DNA from 4 places in the Anaerobacillus sp. 63XJN7_5_ISO-PGPR-S23-430 genome. Region 1 is predicted to be linked to each of the others. Evidence: riboswitches for the same ligand, from Rfam matches in the RefSeq annotation. Region 1 holds a riboswitch; each other region holds the start of a gene.
The links. A riboswitch is a leader RNA that binds a small molecule or an ion and turns the genes downstream of it on or off. The one in region 1 is predicted to bind S-adenosylmethionine.

Region 1 (2,188 bases):
TTGTGAGATGAACTTCATCTGGATTTGCCTTTGAACTGCTTGCGATCGAATAAAGACGAACCGGAATTTTGCGCAGAACGTTTACAAACTCCTGTGCCGAGACGGTCCACGGTCCGTAGTCCTTCACCAAATCAATTAAATCTCTACCGTAAAGGTATGTTCTTAGTTCTTCGCCTTCCGCTTCAACCATGCGCTTAAGCTCAAAACTTGATGTCAGCTCTGCAATCTTCTTGAGCAATGGCTTTGTGAGACTCGTAATCTCATATGTTTTCGTTAAAGCTTCTTCAAGTGGCTGAACGTCACCCTTTTTGTTCACCATAACCTGTTCTTCTCGCTTCCAGTTCAGTTCATCGATTAGCTGACGGACAAGAGCAGTATCATTCTCCGGGTAAATACCAAGGCTATCACCCGGCTCATAATCAAGGTTCGATCCTTCAAGATCAAGCTCAATGTGCCGTGTTTCTTTATTCGATCCACGTCCATTCAAATTAACATTCTCAAGAATTTCGGCTTTGAATGGATTCGTTCTGGAATACGTCTGATTCGACTCATCAGGTTTTGTTTCAGAAGTCGATTCTCTCGTAGACTGATCTTCTTTCAATACTCCCGTCACGCCTTCGAACCACTCTTCTGCCGGCTCTTCGAAATCAAGATCACAATCTACACGAGGATAGAGCCTTGTTGCACCTAATTCTTCAAAGCGCTTGTCAAAATCTTTCCCGGTTTGGCAGAAAAATTCATAGGAGCTATCACCAAGTGATAAGACTGAGAATCTGAGACCATTTAATTCAGGGGCTCTCTTACTTTGAACAAAGTCATGGAAGCTTAACGCATTATCAGGAGGATCGCCATCTCCGTGGGTGCTTGTAATCAATAATAAATCTTCTACTTTTTTAAGCGACTTTGGCTTAAAATCATCAAGCGATGAAAGGGTAACGTTGTATTTCTCGTTTTCCAATCGCTCAAAGAAAGATTCCGCTAGTGACTGACAATTGCCAGTATGTGAGCCATAGAGAATCGTAAGCTCACGTGTTTTTGCTTCTTGTTTAGAGAATGCTTCTGAAGCAGAAACACCTTGAGCAACCGTCTCAGTAGCTGCCGCAGCTTCAGAGCTACCTGGTACGGAAAGGTATCCGCTCAGCCATATTTTCTGCGTCTCATTTAATGTTGGTAAGAGACGATTTAAAAGCTCCGTTTGTTCTTTGTCAAAAGGGCTATTCACAACCTGTAACTGCAATACAATCCACCTCACAATACTCAAATTTAATTCAATGTAATGAAAGTAGTTTACTCGGAATTAATAGCAAATAAATTCGTCTGCATTCCCCCTAACCCATTCAACACAAAAAACCTCTCTTCTCAAAACATAAGAAGAAAGGTTTGTAAGTACGAAGCCAGTCTTCTTATCTTTCAGGATAAACCTGCTGGATTTGGCACAGTATGAGATGAAGGATCATCTCATCGGTTGCCGAAGCTTCATAGGGCCAGTCCCTCCACCTCTCTTGATAAGAAATGTTGCTATCAAATTGTATATGACAATGATTGGTTCAAATGTTATCTCGAGATCGAATAAAAGTCAATATATTATTAGAAAATTATCATCATTCAATTAACTAAATGCTGCTAACACCAGCAATCTTCATGAAAAATAATCCAAATGATTCAGGTCTTTTATCCCTGCCGTTGTCCCTCTTGTATCCTATTCCGAATGCGCATGAAATCAATCGTATTCGCCATGACAAGAGATAGAATCATAAGAATCATCAACCAACTGGAGTAGTCAAAAGGCAGCACCAACAAGAGAAAAGCTATGAAAGAAAAAACGCAGGAGCGAATGACATGATCTTTAAATGTGACGTTAACTTTTTTCCCACGTTTCCATTTCAACAAGTTCACCGCAATACCAAATATCGATAGAAGCATGCATATGACATACGCCCAGAGTGGAAGGTCGTAATCCACTATAAAAATGGTAGACGATAGAAACAGCGTCAATACCGTATATCGAATCGCAATTTCTTTATGGGTTAGCGAAGCAAAATCCTTCAATACATACCTCCTTTTGACGATGAACGAATTTGGCCATTTTTGAGATACACGGTCCTTATGCAGATGGATAAGCTGGCTTCATCTCATTTGAAATCACCTGAACCCAAGGTCGCTCTCTGTTCCACGTCACTTCTAAAGG
Region 2 (2,188 bases), 2.0 Mb from region 1:
AAAGGACAAAAAGAAAGACGAAAAGCAGGATAAAGACAAGAAAGACAAGAAAGACAAGAAAGACAAGAAAGACAAGAAAGATAAAAAAGACAAATAACGCAACATGCTATTATTTATTTTATTTTCATTATTTTAAGCCAGAGGGATCCCTCTGGCTTTTTTTGTGGTGTGTTTATTTTGATGTCATGATGTCGGGCAATGCCTTTGCGATATCAAGAAATGATGATTTGTCATCGAACACATGTGCGATTTGATGATCTTGATTAAGCAATACAGTTGTTGGGACACCTGTACAACCAAATTTGTCGTAAGTTTCTCGTCCACTGTCTTGTAAAACGAGGAAAGGAAGATTGTTTTTGATCGTGAAATCTTTACCGGCTTCTTCTGACCGTTCACGACCTGTCACGTTAATTGTTAAGAATGCTAATGTATCAGTATCTGCATGCTGGTAGAACTGTTCTTTCATCGGTAAATCTTTCATACAATCGGGGCACCAGGAAGCCCAGAATGTAATCATAACTGGTTTCCCCCTGAAGTCCGTTAAGCTGATGATTTCTCCGCTTTGTACTTCTTCTAACGCAAAGGACGGCGCTTGCACTATCAATCACCTCTTCAAAATTATTCTAAGGCTACTTTATCAAAAATTCGATTCTAATCAAACTTAATACACTGTAGGCTCTGTTTCACGATAATTTGGATTAACTTAGACATTCTTTAAAAAAATGAAAAGAATGATAATTCCGAAAAAGTGTTTGACACTAATGCGCCACCTTGCTAAAATAAACTCAATTAAACAAAAACAAAATATTCTTACTTATCTAGAGAGGCGGAGGGACTGGCCCTATGAAGCCCGGCAACCGTCAAACCAATTGTGGTTTGAAAAGGTGCCAAATCCTGCAGGAGAAATCCTGAAAGATAAGCGGAGCTGATGAATAAATCAAGCCTCTCTGTCTTTCGGAGAGGTTTTTTTATATTGAAGCGACGTTTTCTTATAGCATTGGTTCTAGATTTATGGCTCATTATTATAGCCTTAATGAATAAAGACGGATTGCTCGAAAGGGGTGATAGGGGTTTGGAAAGTGAGACGAGATACGAAGCTCAGAACGTATTGATTGGATCGTTCACACTTGAGTCGGGCGAGACGCTACATGAAGTAGAACTCGCTTATGAACGCGTTGGACCAGAAGACGCTCCCGTTATTCTTGTCTGTCATGCATTAACAGGAAATCAATATACAATTGGTGATTCGGAGCCCGGCTGGTGGAAAGGATTAATAGGAAAGGATGGCTATATCGATACTCCCGAATTTCAAGTTATAACGTTTAACGTTCTTGGAGGATGTAACGGTTCTACAGGACCGCTATCGATTAATCCAGTCACCAGAGAACAGTATAAAGCGGACTTCCCATTTGTTTCAGTGAGAGATATGGTGCACTCACAGAAAAAGGCACTTGAAGTGTTAGGTATCGATCACCTTCATGCTGTGATTGGTGGATCACTTGGAGGAATGCAGGTTCTTGAATGGGGTGCCCTTTACCCAGATGGAATGGAGCATCTGATTCCACTTGCAGTAACTCCAAGCTTAAATACGTATGGAATAGCTTATAACGCGATTTCTAGATTTGCTATTACAAACGATCCTGATTGGAAGGATGGATACTACGATCCTCATCACCAGCCAACATCGGGGCTTGCAACTGCAAGAATGATCGGTATGATTTCTTATCGGACAGATGAAATGTTTCAAAAAAAATTCGGTCGAGCGGCGATCGAAACTTCAGAAGAAAATCATAAAGAAGCACAGTACGAAGTGGAATCTTATTTACACTATCAAGGAAATAAGCTTGTAAGCCGATTTGATGCAAATAGCTATTTGTATTTATTAAGGGCAATGGACACACATGATATTAGTAAAGGGCGAGGTAATCTTATATCCATCATCAAGAACATTAAAGCGAGCATTCTTGCTATTGGATTTAAAGGGGATTTAATCTATCCTCCAGAAGATTTAGAAAAATTGTTTGCTCAAGCTCATTCTTCTCCGTTTTATTTAATCAACACGAAATTTGGTCATGATGGATTTCTCGTTGAGTTTGATAAATGGGGACCGCTTATAAAGGAACAAGTAACATTAACGAAAAATATCGAAGGAGTGAAGTGAAATGGCAGAGAAAAAATATAATTTGGA
Region 3 (2,188 bases), 2.0 Mb from region 1:
ACCATCCTGTGTATGAGAAATCTTCCCTTGAATAATGTTGACTTCCACATCAAATTCACGAATCAACTCTGTCACAAGTGGTGAACCTGTTTTTCCTTTCACAAAGGTAAACTGAACAAGTTCTCCATCCTGACTCGTTGCCAGATGTGCAATCGATTCCTTCATTTCTTCAGGCTCGCTTAGCTGATTAACAAAGTCTTTCGTAATCTCTTCCTGCGGATGGTGGAAAACTTCAAGGACAGAACCATTCTCCACTACTCGTCCATTCTCCATAACGGCTACACGATGGCAAATTTTGCGTATGACGTGCATTTCATGCGTGATGAGGACAATCGTTAGGCCAAGTTTCTGATTAATTTCAGTCAGAAGTTCTAGAATGCTATCCGTCGTTTTAGGATCTAAAGCAGAAGTAGCTTCATCACAAAGCAAAACCTTTGGATTGTTAGCAAGTGCTCTCGCAATACCCACTCGCTGCTTTTGTCCACCACTTAGCTGTGAAGGATAAGCTCCTTCCCTACCTTCGAGTCCAACAAGGTTAATTAATTCATCAACACGCTTCATTCTCTTTTCTTTCGGAACACCTGATATTTCAAGAGGAAAGGCGATGTTATCACGTACCGTTCTTGACCAGAGAATATTAAAATGCTGGAAAATCATACCGATTTCCTGTCTTGCTGCACGAAGATCTTTCCCATTAAGAGAAGATAGATTATTACCAGCTACTGTGACTGTCCCATCAGTAGGTCTCTCAAGAAGGTTAAGCATTCGAATTAGCGTACTTTTCCCAGCACCACTGTAGCCAATAACACCAAATATTTCGCCTTTTTTGACTTCAAGGTTAACATCCTTAACGGCTTCCACCTTCCCGGATTTCGAAAAGAAGGTCTTATTAATGCCTTTAAGCTCAATCACATGTCTCACATCCTTTATGCATTTGCATGATCAGCTACCTGAAAAAGGACTTCAGTCCCATGCCTTTGTTCTTTATTTCTGTGCACTTAGAAGCCTAATTCGCTTATCACTTTGTATAGTAAAGTAAAAAAATGCCCTTCTGCTTTGAGCAGAAAGGCATTTGATAAATCGATGTCTTCCTCTCATTTCTCAAAGCAATCGCTTTGCAGGAATTGGCACCTTTTCAAACGAGTCGTTTGACGGTTGCCGGGCTTCATAGGGCCAGTCCCTCCACCTCTCTGAATAAGAGATATATAGTTGTTATTACTTTACTGTGGTTAAGTGCTAAATGAATTCTAGCATGGTACTTTATGAGTGTCAATTACTGAGCAAAAAGTCGGAATAATCTAAAATATATACTTTGAATCCCATTAGAAAACCATCAGCTTATTCGCCTGATGGTTTTCGCTCGTTGAGAAAGTTGTTTATAAAGGGAGATTTTCGCAAGATCCGCATTCCCTCCACTAACAACAACACCAATTCTCTTACCTTCTAAACGATTTGACTTGCATAAGACAGCAGCTATCGATGCAGCACCCGCACCTTCTACAAGCGTTTTGTGTCTCTCAAGCATAAAGACAATCGCTGCAGCAATTTCTTCTTCTGACACGGTTAGCATATCATCAACAAGCTCTTCAATAATTGGAAAAGTTAATTTTCCAGCTTCTTTCACAGAAATACCGTCTGCAATCGATTGGACAGATTGAAGGACAAGAGGACCAGTACCTTTAAATCGATTCCATGTCGCAGATGCTTCAGAAGCCTGGACTCCGATGATTTTCACGTGAGGAAAGAACGACTTAATCGCCATCGCCATTCCAGCTAACAATCCTCCACCTCCAACAGGCACGAGAATCGTATCTAAGTCAGGACATTGTTGCATCATTTCGAGTGCAACCGTTCCCTGTCCTGCCATTACTTCAGGATCATCGAAAGCATGAACGAATGTGGCCCCTTTCTCAACACGCTCACGATCCGCTCCACTAAACGCTTCGTTATACGATTCTCCTTCAAGAACAACCTCTGCTCCATAAGATCGCGTCGCATCAATTTTGCTTGTCGGTGTATGGACGGGCATATAAATCTTAGCTTTAATTCCACGCTCTCTAGCAGAAAGCGCCACTCCCTGAGCATGGTTTCCAGCCGATGCAGCAACAATCCCTCGCGCTGCCTCAATATCCGTTAGCGACGCAACTTTGTTATAGGCACCTCGAAGTTTGAAGGAACCCGTTCGTTG
Region 4 (2,188 bases), 1.2 Mb from region 1:
ATGATTGCTCCAAATTTCATTAAATTCAGCTCCTGCTTCTTCACCATAAACGGATGTAATCGCAGCTGTAAGGTCTTCCGTGTTTTCACTTAAGGCACCAGCAGAAGCTTCAAAATCTGCAGAACCTTCAGCTCCTTTTCTCATTGTTTCTACTGCAAGATAAGCATGCTCACTTAGTAAATGGCCAAGATCAGCACGAAGATCAGCACCTGGTGTTTCTACTGTAGGCTTGTCCATTTGCTGGTCGTGGTCAGAGGCAAATGCTCCAGCAGTTGGTATTAAAAGTGAAAAGCTAAGCGGAACAATTAATAGTCCCTTTTTCCAATCGATCACTTTCTTTTTCATATTCTTGTTCGTATTCATTTTCAAATCCACTCCCCTTAATTTTGATTTACACTTAGCTAACGGAGGGAAGATCCATTTAGATCATTCTTTTTTTAAATTCTTCTCTTTTTTTAATTACCAGAGAATAAAAAGTCAGCAAAACCCACACATACTAAGGTTCTGCTGACTTTCAAGTTTTAACTATTTTTTTATAGATATGATGATATTTAGAATGTGATAATAAACTACCTTTTCCTCAATCAATTCTATATGTGTTAATCACGCCCGCTTTTTTAAGAAAAATTAATCAAACTCTTTTTTCTCCCATTCATCTTCTGGTAGTCCCAAATCCTCTCCAGAAAACCTTTCTTCTTTAAATGGATCGGCATGGTTATGAAATCCGTTTTGTTCCCAAAAACCAGGTTTGTCTTCATTGATAAATTCTATACCTCTGATCCATTTAATACTTTTCCAGAAGTAAAGATGCGGTACAACTAACCTGAGAGGCCATCCGTGTTTTGCCGTTAATTTCTCTCCATCGACTGAGTGGGCAAGAATAACATTATCTCTCATTAAGTCAGTGAGGTGAATATTCGTTGTATAGTTATAGTCACCATGTAGCATAACATGGTTCGTTTTCGGTACTATCCCATATGCGTTCATAAAATCCTTAATCAAAACCCCTTCAAAAGTATTATCAAACCTAGACCACCTTGTGACACAGTGAATATCACACTTTACTTTCTTCTGTGGTAAGGCAAGTATGTCGCTATAGGAAATGATCACTTCCTTATCAATTTCTCCAAATACACTTAGGTTCCATGTCGACATCTCATACACAGGTACATCACCTTCATGTAGAATAGGGAACCTTTCTGTAAGTACTTGCCCCGGTGGCAGACGATCACCATACATTTCACTTGCATCTGGAACTTTCATTTTGCGAATACGGTCAGCTTTTTTCAAATCCTTCACAACCCGTCTCTCATTTATTGAATCGTCTAAAAAACTCTTCCTAACTAATAAGGAAGAGTTCGCTTCAGAGCTCTTCCTTATCTCTCAGAGCATAGACTCTGCTGGATTTGGCACCTTGTCTATCAGGTTGCCGGGCATCAAAGGGCCAGTCCCTCCGCCTCTCTCAATAAGGAAATTAAAAAATGTAATTTTGATTCATTCTATCGGTCTATTTAGTATTTTGCAATTATTGTTTTAAACGAGGTTTTTCTTCATTTCAACAAATTGAAATTCTCCCCCATTGGTTTGTTGCATAAACAGATGAGTGATTTGAAATCCAGCCCTTTGATACACTTTTATGGCTCGTTTATTAAATTCAGCTACTGCCATTCCAAAGGAAGTTGGACGATACAATTCAACTGCTTTTTGAAGGCCAGCCTCCAAAAAAGAAAAGCCTTCTCCTTTTCCAACATTATCGGGAGACATTCCTAGACCAATTTCTATATGGTTGTCTTCATGCTCATGAAAACTAAAAAAACCAATAAGATGATCCCTTTGGTAGACGCTCCAATAATTTTCATTGCTGGCTGCATCTTCCCGGAACTCTTTTAGATCTTCAAGATCCTCGTCCATATTATAAAATGAGTATACCCCATCATAGTCCCACGAGATAATTCGCTCGACTTCTTCTTGACTTATTAACTTAAATTGATATACCAATACTCTCCCTCATTTCTGTGTGATTGAAAAGGAAAAGCCCCATGCTGGGAAATGCATGGGGCTCACACTTTATATTTTAAGGGGGGCAGGAACCGGGGAAGTCCCTGCAAAAATAGTGTAGCAAGTTCCAAGGGCATGATGATTGATTATGAGTTGTTTTTCACATTCTTTTAATAAATGAAAAGAAGCT

Region 2: it holds a riboswitch for S-adenosylmethionine, as region 1 does, so the genes downstream of both, metX (homoserine O-acetyltransferase MetX) here and AC0VYJ_RS07380 (assimilatory sulfite reductase (NADPH) flavoprotein subunit) in region 1, are expected to answer to the same signal.
Region 3: it holds a riboswitch for S-adenosylmethionine, as region 1 does, so the genes downstream of both, AC0VYJ_RS17460 (methionine ABC transporter ATP-binding protein) here and AC0VYJ_RS07380 (assimilatory sulfite reductase (NADPH) flavoprotein subunit) in region 1, are expected to answer to the same signal.
Region 4: it holds a riboswitch for S-adenosylmethionine, as region 1 does, so the genes downstream of both, AC0VYJ_RS13535 (sulfite oxidase-like oxidoreductase) here and AC0VYJ_RS07380 (assimilatory sulfite reductase (NADPH) flavoprotein subunit) in region 1, are expected to answer to the same signal.

The regions. Positions count from the first base shown of each region.
Region 1 covers NZ_CM149686.1:1,348,176-1,350,363, reverse strand. The annotation lists gene AC0VYJ_RS07380 (assimilatory sulfite reductase (NADPH) flavoprotein subunit) at 1-1,237, opposite strand, end outside; SAM riboswitch class I at 1,401-1,512, opposite strand; gene AC0VYJ_RS07375 (hypothetical protein) at 1,672-2,049, opposite strand; gene AC0VYJ_RS07370 (ABC transporter ATP-binding protein) at 2,105-2,188, opposite strand, start outside.
Region 2 covers NZ_CM149686.1:3,354,257-3,356,444, reverse strand. The annotation lists gene AC0VYJ_RS17525 (anti-sigma factor domain-containing protein) at 1-97, shown strand, start outside; gene AC0VYJ_RS17520 (TlpA disulfide reductase family protein) at 173-598, opposite strand; SAM riboswitch class I at 812-922, shown strand; gene metX (homoserine O-acetyltransferase MetX) at 1,073-2,161, shown strand; gene AC0VYJ_RS17510 (O-acetylhomoserine aminocarboxypropyltransferase/cysteine synthase family protein) at 2,163-2,188, shown strand, end outside.
Region 3 covers NZ_CM149686.1:3,340,506-3,342,693, forward strand. The annotation lists gene AC0VYJ_RS17460 (methionine ABC transporter ATP-binding protein) at 1-912, opposite strand, end outside; SAM riboswitch class I at 1,092-1,201, opposite strand; gene ilvA (threonine ammonia-lyase) at 1,334-2,188, opposite strand, start outside.
Region 4 covers NZ_CM149686.1:2,561,866-2,564,053, forward strand. The annotation lists gene AC0VYJ_RS13530 (copper amine oxidase) at 1-330, opposite strand, end outside; gene AC0VYJ_RS13535 (sulfite oxidase-like oxidoreductase) at 628-1,290, opposite strand; SAM riboswitch class I at 1,374-1,472, opposite strand; gene AC0VYJ_RS13540 (GNAT family N-acetyltransferase) at 1,534-1,998, opposite strand.